Linked DNA regions of Immundisolibacter sp.. The main gene of each other region encodes a partner of the protein of the gene in region 2 in a complex. Links are inferred from orthologs where the notes say so. Each region holds a gene or a part of one and is shown on either strand. Other genes may lie near its edges.

What was found. Proteins that work in one complex are often made in the same cells at the same time.
Region 1: the proteins of hfq (region 2) and H5U26_RS13610 are in contact, whole or in part, in a crystal structure (PDB 3VU3), measured with the Escherichia coli proteins. The link is inferred for Immundisolibacter sp. from one-to-one orthologs.

What each region holds. Positions count from the first base shown.
Region 1 is NZ_JACIZD010000018.1:40,065-45,663, reverse strand. The notes cover bases 1,175-4,151. They hold H5U26_RS13610 (catalase), read right to left. Parts: upstream 3,726-4,151; coding sequence 1,623-3,725; downstream 1,175-1,622. Other genes in these bases: H5U26_RS13605 (sodium:alanine symporter family protein), read right to left, coding at 3,991-4,151; H5U26_RS13615 (DUF3008 family protein), read right to left, coding at 1,346-1,534. In the rest of the region: H5U26_RS13620 (hypothetical protein), read right to left, coding at 1-633; more of H5U26_RS13605, read right to left, coding at 4,152-5,373.
Region 2 is NZ_JACIZD010000002.1:272,880-278,314, reverse strand. The notes cover bases 17-2,803. They hold hfq (RNA chaperone Hfq), read right to left. Parts: upstream 1,649-2,803; coding sequence 1,385-1,648; downstream 17-1,384. Other genes in these bases: H5U26_RS05095 (CinA family nicotinamide mononucleotide deamidase-related protein), read left to right, coding at 2,803-2,803; miaA (tRNA (adenosine(37)-N6)-dimethylallyltransferase MiaA), read right to left, coding at 1,787-2,704; hflX (ribosome rescue GTPase HflX), read right to left, coding at 28-1,299. In the rest of the region: more of H5U26_RS05095, read left to right, coding at 2,804-4,059; H5U26_RS05090 (ATP-binding protein), read left to right, coding at 4,160-5,435. UniProt on the Escherichia coli protein: RNA chaperone that binds small regulatory RNA (sRNAs) and mRNAs to facilitate mRNA translational regulation in response to envelope stress, environmental stress and changes in metabolite concentrations.

The DNA.
Region 1 (5,599 bases), on a different replicon or contig from region 2:
AGGCACCGCATCCAACAAAAAGCGGGCGTCGCGCTCTCCTCGAACGACAAGAGCCTCAAGCTGTGCGTATGCGGCTTCTGCATGCGCTTCGTGGAACGCGATGATGGTAGCGTCAGGAAACGCTTGGACCAGTTCTCGCCTGCCCTCCAAAAATGACTGTTCGAATTCTTCCTTGGTTGGTATACGCCTGCGTGCACCCTCGTATGCATACGGGAGAGGGTTGAAAATGGCAGCACCACCCTGGAAGAAATTTGTCCACCATTCGAACGTCGCATCTCCATCCCTGGCGCCGTGCTCACGGATTCGACGAAGGGTGCTGACAACATTGCGATCAAGCAGAAACCGTTGAGGCAATACGAAGGGCAAAGGTAGCCAGCCACCTGCCACCAACGCGTATGGCGTTGGTGCCATAGTTAAGTGCAGTGTCATCGAGACGTCTAGCTGTCCCTCTTGTTTAACGCCGTCAAACTTGGCACCCCTTCCGCGGAATCGGAACTGAAGCCCTGCAGAGCGGTCGGCCTGAATCTTCCAGAGGTCAATCACCCCCAGCGGCTGGAATGCCACAGGGGTCACTACGACTGTTTGGCCGTCGTCAAGTTCGCATCGGATGCGCGGATGCAGTACATCTGCCATGTGGAGCCTGACGCTCGGACTCAGGGGGGCGCGACCACGCATCAAGCGCGGCGAGCACTATAAAGAAAAGAAGCATACACATTCGCCGCGCGCTGCGGTGCTACGGCTCGCGCGCAATAAGCCTGTTGGGGGGAGCCTGCGAACCCCAACAGGTCACGATAGGTCATGACCTGTCGTGACAAGCGCTGCGCTTGGCGGCGATCCACCCACGCCGTTCTGGCTGGGGCGGCACGCGCTTGAAGGAAACTGAATAAATCCATCCTGGATTTTCCAGCGCCCGCTATCCGGAAATAGCCTTGTAACGCAGCTTTTCTGCGCGATGATCGCCCGGCGAAGCCGGGCTCCTGCAGTTCGCCGATGGCTCGCAATCTTTAATTCGGCTATCCGGGCTCCCCGGGCCGGCTTGGCCGCGGCTGCCTCACTCCAGCCAGTCGGGCGTCGGCAGGCCTTTCTCACGCAGAAAGGCCGGGTTCCACAGCTTGTTCTGGTAGCGCTGGCCGTAGTCGCACAGCAGCGTGACGATGGTGTGGCCCGGCCCGAGTTCCCGCGCCAGGCGCCGCGCGCCGGCCAGCCCGTAGGTTGGGGTGAGCTTGCGAACCCCAACAGATCATGACAAGCGAGGCAATGGAAAAAAATTTCGATATTGGCGTCCGGATACAATAGCCGGGCGCTAGCAATTCGACGTGTCCCTGACGGAACTGCTTCGCCGATATCACGACTTCGATGCATGATCGGGCTTGCCCTTCTGCTTTGTTGCCGCCATGTCATGAAGCTCTCCTTCGCTCATGGATTTATACATGGACTTGGATGAGCCTTTCAGGTCAGCGACCTTCTTTTTGCCGCGCTTGGCCGCAAGCGCTGCGCCGGCGGCCATTTGCTGGGATTTGGATTTGGCTGGCATTTGAATATCTCCATGCTATTGATAAGGGGGTGCCGCTTCGAATCGATTTGCCATCGTATCTTTAGCGGCACCCCGGTCACCCGTGCCGTTATGCCAACATGCGCACACTGGGCTCACGGTCCCAATAGCGTGTGCCGGCGGCTTTGACGAATGCCTTGTCCGCCGGTACCACGCCGGCATCCGGCTTGACACCCGCCTTGTCGAGCAGGGGTTTTGCTTCCGGCGTATGGCCGATTGCCTTCAGATGGCCGAAGGCGTCCATCATGAACTGGATGGCCGCCGCCTCATTCATCAACATGTCGCAGCCTTCCTTGGACAGGACTACGGCAATGGCATCGACCATGACCGAGGGGCAGCCGGCGAGTTGGGCATCCGCCTTGCGCAAGGAACCGTCTGACATTTTCGCGCCGCCGACCCGGGGTGCAATGATCAGGGGTCGGGCGCCCGCTTCGCCAACGGCTGCAACCAGATCGGCCACGCACTTCGCATCCGACCCGTCCGCGATCAGAATGCCAACCGTGCGGCCTTCCAGCGTGACGAGCTGACGCGGGCCGCCGATGATCCGCAGCGCCGGGGACAGATCGAGATCCTGCACCGGCGCCGCGGTCTTCGAAGCCTTGGGCACGCTCGCGTTGAGGCCCTTCGCCACCCGGCCGGCCAGATCAGGGTCGACGTTGACGAGGTTGGAGAGCATGCGCGTGCGCACGTGCTCCAGTTCCACCTTGGACAGCTCGAAGACCAGCGCCGAGGCCAGATGCGCCTGCTCCGGCTTGGCCAGCGAGCGAAAGAACAGCCGTGCCTGGCTGTAATGGTCGGCGAAGCTCTCCGGCCTGATGCGCAGCTTGTCGCCCTCTTCGTCACGCTCGGCGCGACCCTCGAAGGTCTTGAAGCCGGTAACCGGGCATTCGCGCGGGCCAGTTTCTTCGCCGGCAGCATCGAGGCTGTTTGGCTCGTAGCTGGCGCGGCCCTCGGGCTGAAGCATTTGCATCTGCCCGTCGCGCTGAAAGTTCATCACCGGGCATTTGGGCGCATTGACGGGAATCTGGTGAAAATTGGCGGTGCCCAGTCGGCTCTTTTGCGTATCGAGATAGGAGAACAGCCGGCCCTGGAGCAAGGGGTCGTTGGTAAAGTCGATTCCGGGCACAACGTTGGCCGGGCAATAGGCAACCTGTTCGGTTTCGGCAAAGAAATTGTCGGGCCAGCGGTCCAGCACCATCCGCCCGACAATGCGGATTGGCAACACCTCTTCCGGAATGATCTTGGTCGGGTCCAGCACGTCAAAGGGCAATGCATCGGCAAACTTTTGATCAAAGGCCTGAATGCCGAACTCCCATTCCGGATAATCACCACGGGAGATGGCCTCGAACAGGTCGCGGCGGTGGAAATCGGGATCCGCGCCGGCGATCTTTACCGCCTCGTCCCACAGCGTCGATTGCAGGCCCTGTTTCGGCTTCCAGTGGAATTTAACAAAGGTCGACTTGCCGTTGGCATTCACCAGCCTGAAGGTGTGGACGCCGAAGCCCTCGATCGTGCGCAGCGACCGCGGGATGGTGCGATCCGACATTGCCCACATGATCATGTGAGTCGATTCTGGCATCAGCGAGATGAAATCCCAGAACGTATCGTGCGCGCTGGCCGCCTGTGGAAAGCCACGGTCGGCCTCCATCTTTACCGAGTGGATCAGGTCCGGGAACTTGATCGCATCCTGGATGAAAAACACGGGAATATTGTTGCCGACCAGGTCCCAGTTACCTTCGCGGGTATAGAACTTGACGGCGAAGCCGCGTACGTCGCGCGGCGTATCGACAGAGCCCGCGCCGCCGGCGACGGTCGAAAAGCGGGTGAAGACCGGCGTCTTTTCGCCGGCCCGCTGAAACAGGTCAGCCTTGCTGATATCCGAAAGCGACTCGTAGAGTTCGAAATAGCCATGCGCGGCCGAGCCGCGGGCATGGACGATGCGCTCGGGAATGCGCTCATGGTCGAAGTGGAAGATTTTCTCGCGCAGCACGAAGTCTTCGAGCAATACCGGGCCGCGTTCACCCGACTTGAGCTGGTTTTGATTGTCCGAGACGCGGATACCCTGGTTGGTGGTCAGGTGGCCTTCCGGGTCGTGGCTCCCTTTGGCAGGCACGCGTTGATGCGTCTCGCCGCCTTTGCCTGTTTCCACGTCGTGATTGCTGGGCGTAGCCATCGGAATTTTCCTCGTCGCTGCAGGGGGTACTCGGTTCGACCCTTGGGCTCCGCGACAGTTCTTGCGTCTGGGGACTTATGACGACCAACGTGCCCCCGCCCCCGCTAAAAAAAGGCAGAAGCAGGACATGGACGCGGGCCTCCCGCTTGAGACAGCCCGTTCTTCTACGGTCGACCGAACCAGGCCAGGCCTCGCGCGCCACCGGCAGGCCGCGGACGGCCGACGAGGATGGTTACATGGGCCACGTCAGCCGGCGGGCGGCAAGCTAATCCAGTTGCACCGGCACCGGGGCGCCGGCAATCCCGCGCTCGGCCGCGAAGTACTCGCGCGTCAGCCCGACGATCACCGGGCTGAGCAGCAGTATCGAGATCAGATTGGGAATCGCCATCAGGGCGTTCAGGGTGTCGGCCACCAGCCAGGCGAAGTCCAGGCTGAGCACCGCCCCGAAGAACACCATCACGGTCCATAAAATCCGAAACGGCTTCTCGGACACGGTGCCGACCAGGTATTCCCAGCACTTCTCGCCGTAATAGCTCCAGCCCAGAATGGTGGTGAACGCGAACAGCGACAGCGTCACCGCCAGCAGGTATTTGCCGATGCCCGGCATGCCCGCCTCGAAGGCGGCGGAGCTGAGCACGGCGCCGGTTGCGCCGGAGCTCCACACGCCGCTGACCATGATCGCCAGACCGGTCATCGTGCACACGATGATGGTGTCGATGAAGGTGCCCATCATGCCGATCAGGCCGGAATAGACCGGGTTGCTGGTGGCGCCCGCAGCCTGTGCGATGCCGGCGGTGCCCAGGCCGGCTTCGTTCGAGAAGATGCCGCGCGCCACGCCTTTTTGAATCGCCATCAGAACGGTCGAACCCAGAAAGCCGCCGGTGGCAGCAGTCGGGTTGAAGGCCTGCGTGAAGATCAGCGCCAACGCCTGCGGAATGCGGTCGGCGAACACATACAGCACCACCGCCACGCAGCCCAGGTAGAGCAGGCACATGAACGGCACCAGGTATTCGGCGACACGCCCGATGCGCCTGATGCCGCCCAGCAGCACCGCGCCGGTGATCGCTGCCATCACCACGCCGGTCACCCAGGTCTGGACGCCGAAGGCGTTGTGGATGGCGCTGGAGATGCCGTTGGCCTGCACCATGTTGCCGATGCCAAACCCCGCCAGGCCGCCAAAGATCGCAAAGGACGTACCCAGCCAGCGCCAGCGTTTGCCAAGCCCATTCTTGATGGCGTACATGGGGCCGCCGGCGTGTTCGCCGTTGGCGTCCACCTCGCGGTACTTCACCGCCAGCACGACCTCGGCGTATTTGGTGGCCATGCCGACCAGGGCCGTCATCCACATCCAGAACAGCGCCCCCGGCCCGCCGACGGCGATGGCCGTGGCCACACCGGCAATGTTGCCGGTGCCGATGGTTGCCGACAGGGCGGTCATCAGCGCCGCGAAAGGCGAGATCTCGCCCTCGCCGGCGGCGCCCGGTTGGCGGCTTTTCCACACCATGCGAAATCCGTGGCCGATCCTGAAAATCGGCATGAAGCCGAGCCGCAGCTGCAGATACAGGCCCGTGCCCAGGATCAGCACGATCATCGGCACGCCCCAGACGATGCCGTTCAGGGCGGTGAAAAATTCGTTCAGGTAGTGCATTTCGCGCTCGTGTTGGCCCGGAAAATCGCGCACCCGCTGTCCGGGCGGCGGGCAGTTTGCCGCAAGAATCGGGCCGGCAGACACGCACTCGCCCGCCGCAGCCGGGCTCCCACAGTTTTCCCATCGCCCAGCGAATCAGCAGCTTGCAGCCACGGATTCTCCGACGGCGCATTCAGGGCTATCGGGAAAGTAGGCTGCTTCGCCGGTTCCCTACGGCCCACGCGGT
Region 2 (5,435 bases):
GTGCCGGGGGGCCGGCGTTGGGGGCGCTTATTGTTCCACAGGTCGCGCGCTGGCCGGCAGGGCCTCGGCGGCGACCAGCAGTGGCGTCAGCTGCCCCAGTTCGCGGCGGCGGATGTCGAACTCCACCTGCCAGCCGCCGTCGGCGTCGAACTGCTCGTGCCGCACCTGCGCCAGGCGAAACACCTGCGCGCGCAGGCGCCCGTCGCAACGGGGCAGGTGCAGGCTCTGGTGCGAGATGCCGTCCGCAAAGCGCTCGCCGATGGCGTCCCGCAGCAGATCCAGACCCGCGCCGCTGCGTGCCGACAGCCACACCCGCTCGGGGCCGCCCAGCTCGCCGCCGCTGCGCAGCGGCCCGCGGGCGGTCAGATCGATCTTGTTCATGACCTCGATCTGCGGGATGTCACCGGCGCCGATGTCCTGCAACACGCCGTTGACCTGCTGCAGCATCAGCTGGCGCTGGTCGTCGCGGGAGGCGTCCACCACGTGCAGCAGCAGGCTGGCGCTGCGGACCTCTTCCAGCGTGGACCGAAACGCCGCCACCAGGTCGTGCGGCAGGCGGCGCACGAAGCCGACCGTGTCGACCAGCACCAGCGGCTCGCAGTCCGGCAGTTCCAGGCGGCGCAGGGTGGAGTCGAGCGTGGCGAACAGCAGGTCGGCGGCGAACACGTCGGCCGCCGTCAGCGCGTTGAACAGCGTCGACTTGCCGCTGTTGGTGTAACCGACCAGCGCCACCGTGGGTGTTTCGCTGCGCGTGCGCTGACGGCGGCTGTTGATGCGCTGGCCGACCAAGCGTTCCAGGCGCGTTTCGAGCTGGCGCAGGCGCGCGCGCAGCAGGCGACGGTCGGTTTCCAGCTGGCTCTCGCCGGGACCGCGCAGGCCGATGCCGCCTTTCTGGCGCTCGAGGTGGGTCCAGCCGCGCACCAGGCGGGTGGACAAATGGCGCAGCTGCGCCAGTTCGACCTGCAGCTTGCCCTCGTGCGAGCGCGCGCGGCGGGCGAAGATGTCCAGGATCAGGCCGATGCGGTCCACCACCTGGCACTTGAGCAGGCGCTCCAGGTTGCGCTCCTGCGACGGGCTGAGTGGGTGATTGAAGATGACCAGTTCGGCGCAGGTGTCGGCCACCAGCAGCGCCAGTTCGGCCGCCTTGCCGCTGCCGATGAACAGCGCCGGGTCGACCTGCGCGCGCCGGCAGGTGAGGGTGCCCACCACCTGGCCGCCGGCGGCGCGTGTCAGTTCCAGCGCCTCGGCCAGGTCGTCCTCGAGCGGGATGTCGGCGCCGGGCAGTTCGACCGCCACCACGATGACCCGCTGCGCGGGCGCCGCCGTTGCCCCGTTCGCACCTGCCGGGGTGGGCAGGGCGGGCGCGGCGGGGTCGGTGGTCAGCTTAAGAATCGCTTGCCTCCTGGGTGACCGCTTCCTCACCCTCGACCACGGTCGGAACGCGCACCGGCCGCCCTGGCACCACGGTCGAGATGGCGTGCTTGTAGATCATCTGCGATACGGCGTTCTTGAGCACCACGACGTACTGGTCGAAGGCCTCGACATGGCCCTGCAGCTTGATGCCGTTGACCAGGAAGATGGAGACCGGAATGTGCTCCTTGCGCAGCTGGTTCAGGAACGGATCCTGCAGGCCCTGGGATTTTTTCATTTGTGTAGTCCTCGCGTGTGAACAGGCCATGGCGGCTGGCCCGCATCGTCAGTGTAGCAATATGGGTGCCCGCCGCCGCCGGTTCAAGGTGGCCGGCGACCGTCGATTCGACCGCGCCGCGATGCGCGCGTTCGCCGCTCAGGCGGCGCCCTTGCCGATCAGGGCACAGACCCGGTCGAGCACGCCGCGGCCCGCCGGGTTCAGCCAGTGCCCGTGCGGGTCGCCGCGCAGCCAGGTCAGCTGGCGCTTGGCGTACTGGCGGCTGGCGGTCTTGGCGGCTTCGACCAGGGTCGGGTAATCGATTTCACCGGCCAGATGGCTCCACATCTGGCGGTAGCCGACCGCCCGCAGGGCCGGCAGATCGCGGCTGTAGCCGGCCGCCCGCAAGCGCGCGACCTCGTCCTGCAGGCCGGCGGCGAGCATGGCCTCGAGGCGCGCATCGACGGCCGCGTACAGCGTGGCCCGGGCCGGCGGCGCCAGGATCAGGCGCAGTGCAGGCGGGCTTGCGATCGTCGCGGCCTGCGCCTGCCAGGCACTGAGCGGCCGGCCGGTGAGACGGTACACCTCCAGGCCGCGACTGATGCGCTGGCGATCGGCCGGGGCGATGCGCGCCGCCGCTGTCGGATCGACGCCGGCCAGCTCCGCGTGCAACGCCGGCCAGCCGCGCGCGGCGGCTTCGTCCTCGAGCGCCAGCCTGAGCTGCGGATCGGCGGCCGGCAGCGTCGCCAGGCCCCGTTCCAGTGCGCGAAAGTACAGGAAGGTGCCGCCGACCAGCAGCGGCACGTGGCCGCGGGCCTCGATCTGCGCGATCAGGCGCAGCGCGTCGTCGCGAAATTCGCCCGCCGAGTAGGGCTGGTCCGGATCGCGGATGTCGATCAGGTGGTGCGGCACGGCGGCGCGCGTGGCGGCGTCGGGCTTGGCGGTGCCGATGTCCATGCCCCGATACACCTGGCCGGAGTCCACGCTGACGATCTCGCACGGCAGGCGGCCGGCGATGGCCAGCGCCAGCGCCGACTTGCCGGAGGCGGTCGGACCGAGCAGAAAAACGGCGGGCATGGCGTGGGGGCGGGCGGCGGGGCGCGAAGTTTACGGCGCGCGAAGGCGCACGGCATACTGCCCGGCGTTGTCCGGCCCTTCACCCGCGAGCGTCCAGCGTGAGTATTCCCAGACTGACCGCCTGCATCGTCAGTACCGGCGAGGAGGTGCTGCGGGGTGAACTGATCGACAGCAACAGTGCCGAGCTGGCGCGCCAGCTGGGGGAGGCTGGCTTTGAGATTCAGCTCATGCTCACGGCCGGAGACCGGCGCGCGGATCTGGATTTTGTCCTGCGCACGGCACTGGACCGCGCCGGCTGGGTGTTCATGACCGGCGGCCTGGGGCCGACCGAGGACGACCTGACCGCCGAGGTGGTGGCGCAGCTGGCGCAGGTGCCGCTGCAGTTCGATCTGCCAAGCTGGCAGCACGTGGAGCGCCGCTTCGCCGAGTTCGGCATCCCGCTGACCGAGAACAACCGCAAGCAGGCGATGTTCCCGGCCGGGGCGCAGATTCTGGCCAATCCCAACGGCACCGCGCCGGGCTTCGTGGCGAGCCTCTCGCTGGCCGACGGCGAACGGCGCATCGTCGCTCTGCCCGGGCCGCCGCGCGAGATGCAGCCCATGCTGCGCACCTTCCTGGCCAGCCTGCCGCAGGCGCGCAAGGCATCGCACAGCTTCATGCGTTTTCTGGGTATCGGCGAGTCCAGTCTGGCCGCGGCCATGCGGCCGTGGGCCGACCAGAACATCGAGCTCGGCTACCGGGCCATCTTCCCGGAACTGGAACTGAAGCTGTACGACGCCAGCGAGGCGCAGATCCGCAGCCTGCGCGCCTTCGCGCTGGAGAATTTCGCCGACTACCTGCTCGATTTCAGCGCCTTGAGCACGCCCGAGCTGTTCGCGCGCTATCTGACCGAAACCGGCCAGACCTTCGCCGTGGCCGAGTCCTGCACCGGCGGCCTGGTCGGCAAGATCATCACCGATCTGCCGGGCGCATCGGCCTATTTCCTGGGCGGCGTGGTCAGTTACGCCAACAGCGCCAAGCACGACCTGCTGGGTGTGGATGCGGCCACGCTGGCCGAGCACGGCGCGGTCAGCGAGCCGGTGGCGCAGCAGATGGCGCGTGGCGTGCGCGAGCGCTTCGGCGCCGACATCGGCCTGTCGATCACCGGCATTGCCGGCCCGGACGGCGGCACGGACCAGAAGCCGGTCGGCACCGTCTGGCTGGGCCGGGCGGATGCCCACGGCTGCTGCGCCCGTCACCGGCAGTTCGTGCGCGGGCGCGAATGGGTGCGCACCTTTGCCGCTCACGACGGCCTGCGCTGGCTGATGCGCGACTGGCTGCAGGCGCGCTGGCGGGCTGCCGTCGGCGGTGGCTGAGGGCACGCGCCAGCGCCCCGGGCCGGCGCCGGCACGCGGATCCCGGCACCGTCGGGCGCGGGCCGGCGGCGACTCCGAAGCGGCTGCCGAACGCCCCTTCGTGGATTTTTCGGGCGAGGGTCCCAGCAGTGCGCTGGTCGGACTGGCGGGGGAGGATCCGCAGGATCGGCTCACCTGGCGTCCGCTGTTCTGGTTCAACCTGCTGCGGCTTGGCAGCGCCGGGATGCTGCTGGGCCTGAGTCTGCTGCAGCCGCCGTTGAAGCCGCTGGGCAGCGCCGAGCCGCACCTGTATCGCCTGGCCGCTGTGGCCTACCTGACCGGCGCCGTGCTGGGCCTGGTGGCGCTCGCGCTGCGCTGGCCGCGCTTCAATCTGCAAGTCACTCTGCTGGTCGCGGCCGATGTTGCGGCCATCACCGTGCTCACCCACGCCAGCGGCGGGCTTGCCAGCGGGCTTGGCATCCTGCTGGTGGTGGTGGTGGCCGGTGGCGGCCTGCTGGTGTCCGGCCGGCTGGCCTTTCTGTATGCCGCCCTGGCCGCCCTGGCGGTGCTCGGCGAGAGCCTGTACCGGGTCAATGTGCTCGACCTGGCGCCGACCTACACCCAGGCCGGCCTGCTGGGCGCCACCTGTTTCGCGGCCGCCGTGCTGGCTTTCGAGATGGCGCGTCGGGTGCGGCGCAGCACCCTGCTGGCCAGCGATCGGCGGGCCGAGGCGCTGGCGCTGGTGCGCCTGAACGACGAGATCATCCAGCGCATGCAGACCGGGGTCCTGGTCATCGACGCGGCGCAGCGCATCCGTCTCGCCAACGGCTCGGCGGCGCGCCTGCTCGGACGCCGCATCGGCCCCGCCAGCCGGCTGCCGGAAGTGGCGCCGCAGCTGGATCGGGCACTGACCCTGTGGCGGGGTGGCCAGGAGCCCCCGCCCGGCAGCCCCGCCGATGCCTGGGTGCCGCGCTTCGCATCGCTTGGCAGCGGTCAGTCCGCCGATGTGCTGATCTTCCTGGACGATACGGCGACCCTGAACCAGCAGGCGCAGCTGCTGAAGCTGGCCGCGCTCGGTCGCCTGGTGGCCAGCATCGCCCATCAGGTGCGAAACCCGCTGGGCGCCATCAGCCACGCGGCCCAGCTGCTGGGCGAGGACGCCCGCCTGGGCGCCGATCAGCAGCCGCTGGTGTCCATCCTGTTGCGCCAGAGCGAGCGTGTGAACCGCATCATCGAGGAGGTGCTGGCGCTCGGCCGGCCGCAGCGGGTGGAGACCGAGTTGCTGGAGCTCGGGCCCTGGCTGGGGCAGGTCATCGATGCCTACTGCGCCAGCCACGAGGTGCCGCGCAGCGCCATTGCACTGAGTGTCGAGTCGGACATGGTGACGCGCGGCGCGC